Regions from separate parts of the Klebsiella sp. B345 genome, predicted to be linked through region 3. Evidence: predicted binding sites of a transcription regulator. Region 3 holds the regulator's gene; each other region holds the start of a gene.
What was found. The regulator Fur, encoded in region 3, represses iron uptake genes when iron is present. The targets are predictions, from matches to a motif close to ATAATAATGAGAACNACTATCAA.
Positions count from the first base shown of each region.

Region 1: ACMYSO_RS10740 (siderophore-interacting protein) is a predicted target of Fur. The motif match lies at 3,565-3,587, and genes of this name have one in related genera.
Region 2: zupT (zinc transporter ZupT) is a predicted target of Fur. The motif match lies at 1,371-1,393, and genes of this name have one in related genera.

Region 1 covers NZ_CP180443.1:2,294,434-2,299,320, forward strand. The annotation lists gene dhaK (dihydroxyacetone kinase subunit DhaK) at 1-594, shown strand, start outside; gene dhaL (dihydroxyacetone kinase subunit DhaL) at 605-1,237, shown strand; gene dhaM (dihydroxyacetone kinase phosphoryl donor subunit DhaM) at 1,248-2,669, shown strand; gene ACMYSO_RS10740 (siderophore-interacting protein) at 2,740-3,516, opposite strand; gene ACMYSO_RS10745 (PadR family transcriptional regulator) at 3,754-4,329, shown strand; gene ygjG (putrescine aminotransferase) at 4,576-4,887, shown strand, end outside.
Region 2 covers NZ_CP180443.1:2,258,447-2,263,333, reverse strand. The annotation lists gene ribB (3,4-dihydroxy-2-butanone-4-phosphate synthase) at 1-532, shown strand, start outside; gene zupT (zinc transporter ZupT) at 588-1,358, opposite strand; gene ygiD (4,5-DOPA dioxygenase extradiol) at 1,558-2,349, shown strand; gene ACMYSO_RS10560 (glutathionylspermidine synthase family protein) at 2,402-3,562, opposite strand; gene ACMYSO_RS10555 (DUF1190 family protein) at 3,568-4,239, opposite strand; gene tolC (outer membrane channel protein TolC) at 4,421-4,887, opposite strand, start outside.
Region 3 covers NZ_CP180443.1:4,490,659-4,495,545, reverse strand. The annotation lists gene seqA (replication initiation negative regulator SeqA) at 1-509, opposite strand, end outside; gene ybfF (esterase) at 693-1,466, shown strand; gene ybfE (LexA regulated protein) at 1,600-1,893, shown strand; gene fldA (flavodoxin FldA) at 2,043-2,573, shown strand; gene fur (ferric iron uptake transcriptional regulator) at 2,866-3,318, shown strand; gene chiQ (ChiQ/YbfN family lipoprotein) at 3,402-3,734, opposite strand; gene chiP (chitoporin ChiP) at 3,782-4,887, opposite strand, start outside.

The DNA of each region.
Region 1 (4,887 bases), 2.2 Mb from region 3:
GTCGGTGCCGCCGCCGAACGCGGCGATTCGCTGGAAGCCTGCGCTGAACTGGGCCGCCGCCTCAACAACCACGGCCACTCCATCGGCATTGCGCTGGGCGCCTGTACCGTGCCGGCCGCCGGGCAGCCGTCGTTTGAGCTCCAGGATAATGAGATGGAGTTCGGGGTTGGTATTCATGGCGAACCGGGCATCGACCGTCGTGCCTTTAGCTCTCTCGATCGCACCGTGGATGAGATGTTCGACACCCTGCTGGAAAACGGGACCTACAGCCGTACCCTGCGTCAGTGGGACCACGTTAAAGGCAGCTGGCAGGACGTTCAGCAAAGCAAACAGGCGTTGCAGAAAGGCGACCGCGTCATCGCCCTGGTCAATAACCTCGGCGCGACCCCGCTGTCAGAGCTATATGGCGTATTCAACCGCCTGACAACGCGCTGCGAGGAGCACGGTATCACGATCGCCCGTAGCCTCGTCGGCAGCTACTGTACGTCGCTGGATATGGTGGGCTTTTCCATCACGCTACTGAAAGTCGATGACGCGACGCTGGCGTTATGGGACGCCCCCGTACACACCCCTGCACTGAACTGGGGCCACTAAGGAGCACGACATGTCACTGAACAGAACGCAAATCGTTAACTGGCTCTATCGCTGCGGCGATACCTTCACCCGCGAGAAAGATTTTCTGACCGGCCTCGATAAAGAGATTGGCGATGCCGACCATGGTCTGAACATGCATCGTGGCTTCAGCAAAGTGGTGGAGAAGCTGCCGTCCATTGCCGATAAAGACATTGGTTTTATTCTCAAGAATACCGGGATGACGCTGCTTTCCAACGTCGGCGGCGCCAGCGGGCCGCTGTTCGGCACCTTCTTTATTCGCGCAGCCCAGGTAACTCAGGCTCACCAGAGCCTGACCCTCGATGAACTGTATCAGATGATGCGCGAAGGGGCCGAGGGCGTGGTCAACCGTGGGAAAGCAGAACCCGGCGACAAAACCATGTGCGATGTCTGGCTGCCGGTGGTCGAGTCGCTGCGCCAGTCCGGCGAACAGCACCTGTCAGTGCAACAGGCGCTGGACGTCGCAGCGCAGCAGGCGGAGGAAGCCGTTCGTTCCACCATCACCATGCAGGCCCGCAAAGGCCGCGCCAGCTATCTCGGTGAGCGCAGCATCGGGCATCAGGATCCGGGGGCAACCTCGGTGATGTTGATGATTCAGGAACTGGCGGCAGCCGCCAAAGCGTAAGGATAAGGCGATGGTAAACCTGGTGATTGTTTCTCATAGCGCCCGGCTGGGCGAAGGCGTCGGGGAACTGGCCCGGCAGATGTTAATTGGCGATGGCTGCAAGCTGGCGATCGCCGCCGGGATTGACGATCCGGAGAATCCGATCGGCACTGACCCGCTGAAGGTGATGGAAGCGATCGAGTCCGTGGCCGATACCGACCACGTGCTGGTGATGATGGATATCGGCAGCGCCCTGCTCAGCGCGGAAACCGCGCTGGATCTCCTCGATCCGGCCATCGCGGCCAAGGTCCGTCTGTGCGCGGCCCCGCTGGTCGAAGGCACGCTGGCGGCCACGGTCAGCGCCGCCACCGGATCGGATATCGATAAAGTGATCGCCGACGCCATGCACGCCCTGGAAGCCAAGCGCGTGCAGCTGGGGTTACCATCGTTAGCGCCAGAGATCATTGAGGCAACGCCCAGTGATGACGATCTGAGCGGGCAATCCGTCTCGGTGGTGATCAAAAATCACAACGGGTTGCACGTTCGCCCTGCATCGCGTCTGGTGGCGGCTCTGGCCGGGTTCCAGGCGGATCTGGTGCTGGAGAAAGGCGGTAAATGCGTGTCGCCTGACAGCATCAACCAGATTGCCCTGCTCCAGGTTCGTTGCAACGATACCTTGCGGCTGCTGGCCCGCGGGCCGGACGCCGAGGCGGCGCTGGCGGCATTTCAGGCGCTGGCGGCAGATAACTTCGGCGAGCAGCCGGACGCCATGCCCGCCCCTTCTGCGCCGGCTGTCGTCCGCGTCCAGGGGAGCGCGATGCGCTACCTGCGGCCTCACGCCCAACCTGAGCGGCAAAACGGCGCAGATATTGCCGATGAGATGCAGCGCCTGAAGCAGGCTATCGACCAGACCCTGGCGGATCTCACCGCGCTAACCACGCTGGCGGAAGATCGTTATTCCGCGGATATCGCGGCGATCTTTTCCGGCCATCATACGCTACTCGACGATCCTGATTTATACGATACCGCCTGTGAAATCATGCGAAATGAGCACTGCGGCGCGGCCTGGGCGTGGTATCAGGTGCTGGTTGATCTTAGCCAGCAATACCGCTCTCTGGACGATGCCTATCTGCAGGCACGCTATATTGATATCGACGATCTGCTGCAGCGTACGCTACGCCATCTCGCGGGCCGCAACGAGGAACCGCTGCGTCTGCAAGGACCGACGATCCTCATCGCCGACGATATCTTTCCTTCCACAGTCGTGCAGCTGGATCCCCGGCAGGTAAAAGGCATCTGCCTGCAGGAAGGCAGCGAGGTTTCGCATGGGGCGATTATCGCCCGCCAGGCCGGTATCGCCTTTCTGTGCCAGCAAAGTGAGGTGCTGACCCGTTTTCATGACGGCGACGCGCTGATGCTGGATGTCGCCGGGAAGCGCGTGATGCGTAGCTAAAGGTAAGGTAGAAGAGGCCCCGGGCTACGCGTCTATATCGTTACCCGGGGAGCGCTCGCAGGAGCAGCGATTACTTGCTGTGCCAGTAAGCCTGAGAGCGTACCAGCTGTGGATCAATCTCATCGTTCTCGAAGCGCCCAAGCAGCGATTTGACGACCGCACCCTCACCGGTAACCCAGATAAAGTAATCCTCTGGCGGCACGTTCACCTGTGCCAGACGCTCCGCCACGACGGAAGGCTGATGACCCACCACCCACTCAATATTAAAGCCCTGCAGGTCCACCAGATAATCCTGGTAGGAGACATCGCCGATCGTGACCAGCGCCGTCACCTGCGGGCGCACGGGCAGACGACTGAGGCCCAGCAGACGGCGGCGCAGTGCCGGCATCCCGGACTCATCACAGACATACAGCTGCCAGGCATAATCTTCCGGCACCACCAGTGAACCGCGCGGCCCGCCAATCACCAGGGTATCGCCGGGTTTGGCCGCCAGCGCCCAGCTGCTGGCAATCCCGCCGTCGTGGATAAAGAAGTCGTATGCCAGCTCATGGTGCTCAGCATCGTACAGCGGCGTATAGTCGCGGGTTGCCGGACGAACGCCCTCACCCCAGTTAATGCCTTCATCAGTGACCTGCGGCGGCGTAAACGCGGCGCCGGCTTCGGGGAAAAACAGTTTGGTATGGTCGTCAAACCCCTGGGAAACAAAACCGTCCAGCGCGTCTCCGCCCAGCACAATGCGCTGAAAAGCCGCGCCGATACGCTCTACGCGCAGGACGGTTAACTGACGGAAACGCAGCTCATTACGAACGCGTTGCGGGTACTGAGTGTTTTTCGTTTTTATCATCATCGATTCGATCGCCTTCGTGAAAAATAGATATATCTAAACATGACCTAAATGATAATGATTGCCATTAAAAAGAATGCAAGTTATTTTTGATATAGTCGTGACAAAAAGCAAAAAAGTCCAAACCCATAAACAAAAACATTTAAAATCAACATATTAAAAAAATATCAGATCTCATACTTGCTAACCGTCATTTTTTAGATATACATTAGATATATCAAAACTAATGAGGAATACACGATGCGACATCATCATGAAGAAGGGCGCGGGCCACGTGGGCACCGCGGCGAACGTGGGGAACACGGCCACAGAGGCGGTGATCATGGCGAGCACGAACGCAGAGGCGGCGGACGCCGTCAGCGTTTCTTTGGTCACGGCGAACTGCGACTGGTTATCCTCGATATCCTGACTCGCAACGCCAGCCACGGCTACGAACTGATTAAAGAGATTGAGACCCTGACTCAGGGTAACTATAGCCCTAGTCCGGGCGTGATCTACCCCACCCTCGATCTCCTGCAGGATCAGGGTCTGATCAGCGTTGAAGAGGAAAATGGCCGCAAGAAAATCGCCATTACCGCAGAAGGCAGCCAGCTGCACGCCGAAAATCTCGAGCAACTGGCTCAAATTCAGGAGCGCTTACAGGCGCGGATGGTCGGCTGTGAACTGCGCAAAAACCCGCAGATGAAACGGGCGCTGGAGAACTTTAAAGCCGTACTGGATCTGAAAGTGAATCAGCAACCCACCAGCGACGCGCAGCTCAAACAGATCGTTGCCGTCATCGACCGCGCGGCCATGGAAATTTCTCAGCTCGATTAAGCCTCCCTTCTGCCCTCAAATTGGGCAACCTGCACCGCCGCGAAGCACGCGGCGGTATAGCTGCCAGCAGGTTATTAGCTCCGTTCAGGAGTAAAACATGCCAAAAATATCGCCGTGAGATTAAATTCCGCACATATGCGCTTTCACGCTGCGTTTATCCCGATTTTCAGCGCCTCCACCGAAGTGGCGTAATCCCTGCAATACTTAATTCAGTATCATGTGATACGCCCGCCCCAGGAGCTCACTTTGAACAGGTTACCTTCCAGCGCATCGGCTCTGGCCTGCAGCGCACACGCACTGAATCTCATCGAGAAGCGAACGCTTGATCATGAGGAGATGAAAGCACTTAACCAGGAGGTCAGGGAATACTTTAAAGAGCATGTGAATCCAGGGTTTTTAGAGTACCGAAAATCGGTCACCGCTGGCGGGGATTACGGAGCCGTAGAGTGGCAGGCGGGAGGGTTAAATACGCTTGTCGACACTCAAGGACAAGAGTTTGTCGATTGTCTGGGTGGTTTTGGGATTTTTAATGTAGGGCACCGTAATCCAGTTGTGATT
Region 2 (4,887 bases), 2.2 Mb from region 3:
CGACATGATTTTCGCCGCCGAAACCATGACCGTTGAGCAGATGGCGCTGACCATTCGTCACGGCAGCGGCATTGTCTGCCTGTGCCTGACCGACGAACGCCGCAAGCAGCTTGACCTGCCGATGATGGTGGAAAACAACACTAGCGCCTATGGCACCGGCTTTACCGTGACCATTGAAGCCGCTGAAGGCGTCACCACCGGCGTGTCCGCCGCTGACCGTGTGACCACCGTACGTGCGGCCATTGCCGACGGCGCCAAACCTTCCGACCTGAATCGTCCGGGCCACGTTTTCCCGCTGCGCGCGCAGCCGGGTGGCGTATTGACCCGTGGCGGTCATACTGAAGCGACCATCGATCTGGTGACCCTGGCGGGCTTCAAGCCGGCTGGCGTCCTGTGTGAACTGACAAACGACGATGGCTCCATGGCGCGTGCGCCAGAGTGCATTACCTTTGCTCAGAAGCACAATATGGCTGTTGTCACCATCGAAGACCTGGTGGCCTACCGTCGTGAGCATGAGCGTAAAGCCAGCTGATAACGACCGACGTCATCTCAAAGCCCACGCCAGCGTGGGCTTTGTTGTTTTAAGGTCAGCCTATTCCCATTGCCTGCAGGGCAACCAGACTTAATCCCATCACCGACATCCCGCACAGCACGCCATAGCTGGGGTTGCTCTGGGGATCGATCTCTTTTGCCAGCGGCATCAGCTCATCGACCGAGAGCGCCACCATAATGCCGGCAACGGCGGCCATAATGGCTCCCATGATCACCGGCGACACCAGACTGCCAAGAACCAGCCATGCCAGCACGCCGCCGAGGATTTCCGCCAGTCCGGAAAGCCCAGCCCAGAGCACGGCTTTCGAGCGCGAGCCGGTTGCGGCATACACCGGGCCGGCAACCGCCAGCCCCTCAGGAATATTATGTAACGCGACGGCCAGTGCGATGCCCATCCCCAGCTCGAGGTTATTGCTGGCGGTCACAAAGGTGGCGATCCCTTCCGGGAAGTTATGCAGGCTGATACCGAGGGTCAACAAAATCGCCGTACGGCGTAGATTACGCGGGCGTGCAATTCCGGGAGACATCAGGTCCTGCGGATGGGCGTGCGGCAGCAGATGGTCGAGTGCAAAGTAGCCCAGCAGGCCGATGACAAACATACCGTAGCCGAGCAGCGGCGACATCCCTTCGGCGCTCAGCGCTGCAGGTAACATCTCCATCAGTGAGATCAGCAACATGATCCCGGCAGCAAATCCAAGGGAGAATCCCAGCAGACGATTGGACGGTTTCTGACCCAGGACGCCAAAAACAGCACCGATGAACGTTGCGCTCCCGGCGAGTAGCGTCAATATTAAGGGTGACGACATCATTCCCCTCCTTTGATAATGATTATCATTAATAATATCGAGATTGTTCGGTAACGGCGAGAGGGTGAAGTGCCCCTTTACAGCGAATTACATTCAAATTTTCTGACGATCATCATCATGCTTATCTGAGTTATTCCTGACGCAAAAACGCGTAATGTGAAGGCATCACAATTCCTCTCTAGTTATTAAGGATATCACCATGTCCCGTACCCGAATGCCAGCGTTGTTTTTAGGCCACGGCAGCCCGATGAACGTGCTGGAAGACAATATTTATACCCGTACCTGGCGCCAGTTGGGCGACACATTACCGCGTCCAAAAGCGATCGTAGTGGTTTCTGCGCACTGGTTTACGCGTGGCACCGGGGTGACGGCCATGGAAACGCCGAAGACGATCCACGATTTTGGCGGCTTCCCGCAGGCGCTGTACGATACGCATTATCCAGCTCCTGGTTCCCCGGCGCTGGCGCAGCGCCTGGTTGAGCTGCTGGCGCCGGTTCCCGTCACGCTGGATAAAGAAGCCTGGGGCTTCGATCACGGTTCATGGGGTGTCCTGATTAAAATGTACCCCGATGCGGATATCCCGATGGTGCAGCTGAGTATCGACAGCACCAAACCGGCGGCCTGGCATCTGGAGATGGGACGCAAGCTGACGGCGCTGCGTGATGAAGGCATCATGTTGGTGGCGAGTGGTAACGTGGTCCATAACCTGAGAACAGCACGCTGGCACGGCGAGAACACGCCATACCCGTGGGCGGAGTCCTTTAACGATTACGTGAAAACCAACCTCAGCTGGAAAGGACCGGTGGCCGAACATCCGCTGGTGAACTATCTGGCGCATGAAGGTGGCTCGCTCTCAAACCCGACGGCGGAACACTTCCTGCCGCTGCTGTATGTGCTGGGCACCTGGGACGGCGAAGAGCCGATTTCTATCCCGGTAGACGGTATTGAGATGGGATCGCTGAGTATGCTGTCAGTGTTGATTGGGGCGTAACGGTGGCGGCAATAAATCACCCCGACAGGCATCTGCGCTGCCGGGGTGAGGCTTATTCGACGAAAATGTGCGGGTAAAAGCGCGACAGATCCTGAGTGATCAGCGCGCGATCCTCGCGCACGCCAATCCCGGCGGGCTGGTCGTTGATCAGCCAGCTGCCGATCAGCGTGTAGCTGTCGCCAAACTTTGGCAGCGGATAGAACTCCTGCACGATCGTACCTTCTTCACCGTACGGGCCTTCAACGGCCTCCAGCACTTTGCCGTTCTCGACGATCGACACGTTGGCGCCTTCGCGGGAGAAGATCGGTTTGATGACGTACTTCTCCATCTCCGGGTGCGCATCTTCGCTGAAGTAGGCCGCCAGCAGATTCGGGTGGTTAGGGAACATCTCCCACAGCAGCGGGAGCAGGGCTTTGTTGGAAATGATGCTCTTCCAGGCCGGTTCCAGCCAGCGTACGCCAGCATCTTCCAGCTTGGTGGAAAACATTTCGCGCAGCATGTATTCCCACGGGTAGAGCTTGAACAGATTGCCAATCACCTGATCCTGCAGGTCGGTAAACTGCCCTTTTTCTCCCAGGCCGATATCTTCGATATACAGAAACTCGGTGGCAACGCCGGCTTCCGCTGCGCAGTCCTGCAGATACTGGACGGTGCCGCGATCTTCTTCGGTATCGCGGCAGCAGGCCATATGCAGCAGCTGGAAGCCAAACTGCTCGCGCAGCTGGCCGAAACGCTCAATCAGCTTTTCCTGCAGGCTGTTGAACTGATCGCTGCCTTCTGGCAACTGCCCGGCGTTGATCTGATCTTCCAGCCAGATCCACTGAAAGAACGCGGCTTCATACAGTGAAGTCGGCGTATCGGCATTGTTCTCCAGCAGCTTCGGCGCACCGATACCGTCCCACGCCAGATCGAGACGCGAGTACAGTGACGGCTGGTTGGTTTTCCACGACTGGCGCACGAATCCCCAGGTATGTTTCGGGATACGGAATTTCGCCATCAGCTCATCGCTGGCGATGACTTTTTCCACGGCCTGCAGGCACATTTGATGCAGCTCGGCGGTGACCTCTTCGAGCGTTTCAACCTGGGCCAGCGTCAGTTTGTAATAGGCTTCTTCGCTCCAGTAGGGCTCGCCGTACATGGTATGAAAGTTAAAGCCGTATTCCGTCGCCTTTTCACGCCAGTCCGGGCGCTCCGTGATGCTGATTCTTTCCATGGTATTTAGCCGCCCATTGAGCGTTTAGTCGAGGTAGTGCCCGCAGCGCTACGCTGCATGGTGGATTGTTTTGCCACCGACTCACCAAACCCACCGCGCGTTACGGTGCTGGTGGTCGCCGGTTTTGGCGCCATTGCGGTCTTCGGTACGTTCATTGTCCGGCCCGGTTGCGCGGCGCCGTAGCTCTTACCACCGGCATCGGTATATTGACCGTAGGCCGGGCTGGCCGGGTTTTTCGAGCTGAACAGCGGTTGCTGTGCGCCCATACCGCCGCCCATCATTCGGCCCATCATGTAGCCGGCCATCAACGGCATCCAGAAGCTGCCGCTGCTTTGCGCCTGAGCCTGGTTTTCCGGTGCTACGCCCGCCTGAGCTGGCGTCTGCTGGCACTGGCCTTCACCGAATTCCGCGACGCAATCTTCACGCGTGGCGTATTTCGGCGCGGTACGTACCGCTTCCTGCTGCGCGTTGTTGAACGCGGTGGTGCACTCTGCGCTCTTGCCCGGGTTGGCGGTAGAGCAGTCATCGGCGTTTTGATACAGAGAAACCGTCTCGTCGGTTTTTTCACAACCGGCAAGCATAAATACGGCCGTAACGGCAAGGGCGACCGGCGTCAAATGACGTGCGCTCCAGCTTTTACGGAACGAGGCATGATTGATATTTTTTGTCCGTTTCATATTTGTCTTCCAGGACCCAGTGGTATGGCATTTTGTTAACGCTCAGGATAGAGGATGAGTGGTGGAAAATGAAGCGAATAGGGACGGAAAGGAGGGGAAAGCAGGGGATCTTTACGTTGTCTTACGTTTAGCGCTTCGCTTAGCTGAATTCGTTAAGCGAAGCGCTATCATACCGCGGCGATTACTGACGGAAAGGATTGGTGCCGCTGGTTTTTGTCGTGCGAGTGGTTGATGCCGGGGTCGCCGTCGGTGCCGCATTGCTGCTGTAACCGTCTGCGTTGGCATCCTGCTGCGGAGTTTCCGGCGCCACGCTGTCTGGCGATGTTGCTACCGGTTTGCCCAGCGTGTTGTTCAGTGCCACCAGGTCTTGCTCGTTCAGCGTACCGAGAGCAGACTTAATGTTCAGCTGGTTAATCAGGTAGTTATAACGCGCACTGGAGAGCTGTTGCTTCGCGTTATACAGCGTGGTGGTTGCATCCAACACGTCGACGATGGTACGCGTACCGACCGAATAACCTGCTTCCATCGCATCAAGGGAGCTCTGAGCAGAGACTACCGCCTGTTTATAGGCGTTGATGCTGCTGATCGAGGCATTGATGTTGTTAAAGGAAGAGCGAACGGTCTGTACGACGCTACGATGCGAGCTTT
Region 3 (4,887 bases):
AACTGCATCGACTGCATGATGTGTTCAATCATGCTGCATTTGCGGCCGGTATTGGTATTGGTGATGACCCACCACGGCGTACCCGGAACCTGTTTCGGCTTGGTCTGGTTGCCGCTTTTCAGCAGGATCCGTGAATCTTCGGCAAAGTAGACGCGGGTGCGTCCGTGCAGAGACTCGGTCGCCTCGGAAAACGCTTTATTATCCAGAGAATAGAGCGTCGTCAGGATCAACATAAAACGGTTAACCGCGCGTTTTTGTTCGGCGTACTCATCTGATAACAGCAGTTCGCGCATGGCGCGGACTTTATCTTTCGCCGGGTTCGCAGGTTTAACCTCAACGACAGGAGTCGCTGACGGTGCCGGAACCGCTTTCGCGATCGGTGCGGTAGTCTGGGAAGCGGCGGAAAATTTCAGCATGCGCCGTAAAATGTCGGATGCACTCTCACCAATATGCTGGGTGTGGCTGGCAATATAGCGATAGAGATCATCATCAACTTCAATTGTTTTCATCTTAATCCAGTGCGATATCTTATTCTGAATACAAGTTGTCAGGATTATAAGGACAAATCCTGACCGCGAATAGCGTCAAACCAGGATGGCGGTAAAACTCAGATAGCTCTGGGTCTTGCAGCCGGATGGCAGAATGTCCAACATAATACCCTAACCCGACGAAGCGAAAAAAAGAACTTTGCCATGAAATTAAATAGCCGCGCGCAATCTGCACAAAATCCGCACAATAATTCTCCTGTCATCCTCGTCCACGGTCTGTTCGGCAGTCTCGACAACCTCGGGATCCTCGCTCGCGATCTGGTCAGTGACCACGATGTTGTGCAGGTTGATATGCGCAATCATGGGCTTTCCCCACGTTCGCCAGAGATGACCTACGCGGCAATGGCGCAGGATCTGATCGATACACTGGACGATCGGCAGATTGAGAAAGCCACGTTTATTGGTCATTCGATGGGCGGCAAAGCAGTGATGGCGCTCAGCGCCGTGGCAGCCGAGCGCATTGATGGCCTGGTCGCTATCGATATTGCCCCTGTGGATTATCACGTACGGCGCCACGACGAAATTTTTGCCGCCATTAATGCCGTCACCACCGCCGCCTCGACCACCCGCCAGCAGGCAGCGGCCGTTATGCGTGAACATCTGCAGGAAGAAGGTGTGATTCAGTTCCTGCTGAAATCTTTCGTCGACGGCCAGTGGCGCTTTAACGTACCGGTGTTATGGGACCAGTACCCGCACATTGTGGGTTGGGAACCCATCCCGGCGTGGCCGCATCCGGCGCTGTTTATCCCAGGCGGGAATTCACCTTACGTCACCGATGCCTATCGTGACACCCTGCTCGCCCAGTTCCCGCAGGCGCGGGCCCATGTGATTGCCGGAGCCGGCCACTGGGTCCATGCCGAGAAACCGGAGGCCGTTTTACGCGCAATTCGCCGCTATCTGAGCACGCGACAGGCCTAACTGGCTAAAAACTGCCCGACCGCGCAGCAGAATGCCCGCGGTCGTTGGCGCAGCGGTTCGCCTGATGTATTATGGCGCGCTATCTGTGTCGGCTATAGCCCGACAACCTGTTTCCCCGAAGTCACTCAGAATCATGGCAAAAGAACAAACGGACCGTACGACATTAGATTTGTTCGCAACCGAGCGGCGCCCGGGAAGACCAAAGACCAATCCGCTTGCGCGCGATGAACAACTGCGCATCAACAAACGTAATCAGCTCAAGCGCGATAAAGTTCGCGGGCTGAAGCGTGTTGAGCTAAAACTCAACGCGGAGGCAGTAGACGCACTCAATGAGCTTGCGGAAGCACGCAATATGAACCGCAGCGATTTGATCGAAGAGATACTCATGACTCAGCTGGCAGCCCTGCATCGCCAGGATAAAGCCTGAAAATCCTCAAAAAAACGCTTTCATGTAGCAGAGTGTGCAGTCGGGCGTGATTGCTGTTTCCGCCCCCTCGCCTGTTCTGCTATGATTGCCGTTATCTGCGGGCATTACGCCACTACCACATTATTAAGTTTCAAGAGGTTATTTTACTCATGGCAATCATCGGCATCTTTTTTGGCAGCGACACGGGCAACACCGAGAATATTGCAAAAATGATTCAGAAGCAGCTTGGTAAAGATGTTGCTGATGTTCACGACATTGCCAAGAGCAGCAAAGAAGATCTGGAAGCCTACGACATTCTGCTGCTCGGCATTCCTACCTGGTACTACGGTGAAGCACAGTGTGATTGGGACGATTTCTTCCCGACGCTGGAAGAGGTCGACTTCAACGGTAAACTGGCTGCGCTGTTTGGCTGCGGCGACCAGGAAGACTATGCAGAATATTTCTGTGATGCATTAGGCACCATTCGCGACATTATCGAGCCGCGCGGCGCCACTATCGTGGGCCACTGGCCGACGGCGGGCTACCATTTTGAAGCCTCTAAAGGCCTGGCGGATGACGACCACTTCGTCGGTCTGGCTATCGATGAAGATCGCCAGCCTGAATTGACCAACGAACGTGTCTCGCAGTGGGTGAAGCAGGTTTCTGAAGAGCTGCATCTCGAAGAAATCAAAAACGCATAATGATCAAACGGCGTTACCTTATGGTTTCGCCGTTTTGATAGGTAAAAGCAATAAAACTAATAGCTACAAGTTTTTAACTTTTAACCACATATCTGTACAATGTCCTCTGATTCGATGAGGTCAGGTGACGCAGTTTGTAACTGGCACCTCGTTTTTAACAGCATACAAGGCACGATGCTTGCGGTTTTCATTTCAACATGGCAGTTCTATAATGAGACGCATTACATCGGGTGATTCTCTGTATTACTTCCGCTGATGGAAGTAGATCGATTAGCAACAGGACAGATTCCGCATGACTGACAACAATACCGCATTAAAGAAGGCTGGCCTGAAAGTCACACTTCCACGATTAAAAATCCTGGAAGTTTTGCAGGAACCGGATAACCATCACGTCAGTGCGGAAGACTTATACAAACGCCTGATCGACATGGGTGAAGAAATTGGTCTGGCTACCGTTTACCGCGTACTGAACCAGTTTGACGATGCAGGCATTGTTACCCGCCATAATTTCGAAGGCGGTAAATCTGTTTTCGAACTGACGCAGCAGCATCATCACGATCACCTTATCTGCCTTGATTGCGGCAAAGTGATCGAGTTCAGTGATGACTCTATTGAAGCGCGCCAGCGTGAAATCGCTACCCGTCACGGCATCCGTCTGACCAACCACAGCCTGTACCTGTACGGCCACTGTGCAGAAGGCGATTGCCGCGAAGATGAGCATGCACACGACGCGGTGGAAAAATAAGTTTCCCGCGTGCAAACAGTAAAAAGCCAACCTGACGGTTGGCTTTTTTTATGCACTGATTATGCGGAGTTGGCAGGAGGTTATCAGGGTTTGGTATTGTTGCTGCGGATCTCTTTCCAGATCTGGTCGCAACGCGCCTTCACCGCCTGATCGTTGCCGGTGCGGGTCGCCAGAATACACTGCTGGTAATCGAGGACTCGTACGCTTTCCTGGTTGGCGAACTGCTGATGCTGCTTATCTTCTTTCAGCACATCCAGCACGCTCTGGCAGGCCTGGACTTTGTCCGGGTTACCTTCCGCCGTATTAATGCAGGCGCTGTAGGCATCTTTCAGTTTTGTATCTTCTTTCGGCGCAGGAGACTGCGTACAGGCTACCAGCCCTGATGCCATTAGTGCGATGAGCAATAGTTTCTTCATCATTAACCTCTCAGAGTTGCGGCAGGTTCAGGCCTGCCGCGACGGCATCAGAAAATAGTGAACGGGGCAATAACCATGAATTTCACGTCACGCTCATCCTGGAAGATGTTGCCATAACCACCGCTCCAGCTCGGGATATCGGAGTGGTTGTCGTACTGCGTGAAGTGCAGTTTGAACAGCGTACCTTTGGCTCGCCCGTCCTGGACGGTATACATGGCATCCAGGCTGTAGGCAGACTCTTTCAGACGGGTATCCGCGTTGTAATAAGCGTCCGGCGTGGACATTCTGCCCGGCTTAGCATCCCATGCGTAAACGTATGATGCGCCAAACGCCCAGCCCGGCATGTTCCAGTTTTTCATGTCATACATCGCGCCGAAGAACACCGCTTTTTCACCGTTGGCGTTGAAGTCAGAGCGGTTATCCCACCACACATCAAGACGACCGTTGGACGACGCATAGGTTGGGGTCATACGCTGCAGGAAGTAACCCTGCTGACCGTCGGCTTTCACCCAGGTCCCTTCCAGGCGCAGGTCAAGCACATCAGCGACCTTGTAACCGAAGGTCAATGCCTGCAGCCAGGCGGTACCGTCGTAAATATCGTTGCTGCCGCCGTTGCTGACTTTGTCACGCGTACCGTAGAACTGGTAGCTGGTGTTTAACGGCGTACCGGCAATATCAAATTTGTAGCTGGCTTTGGCAAAATACTGGTCGATATAGCCTTCAGCCTGACCAAACGCCGCTTCCAGCACGAGGTCATTTTTAAAATCGTATTTGGCGCCCAGTGAGTGCAGATAATCGACTTTGGTTTTCTTGTCGTTCTGGTAGAACTCATCCATCTCGATGTGCCACGGCGCTTTATATTCGTTCGTCCACATGTAGGAGAAACTCAGCGCACCGGCGTCGCCGTAATCAAAATTGGCTCCGGCTTCAGCACCCTGGTAGGTACCCGGCATAAAGCTCCAGTGCGGAGCCAGCAGCGTTTGCCCGGTTGGCTGGATATAACCAGCACGCGCCCATACCGGGCCGTATTTAAATTTCGCCGCGGCCTTATACAGGCTGATCCCGCTCTTATCGCCAGAGTAATCTTCGTCATACGCTTTATTTCGTGAAGAGAAGGCAATTTCGTTCGGGTGTCCGCTTTCGCTGCTTTCCG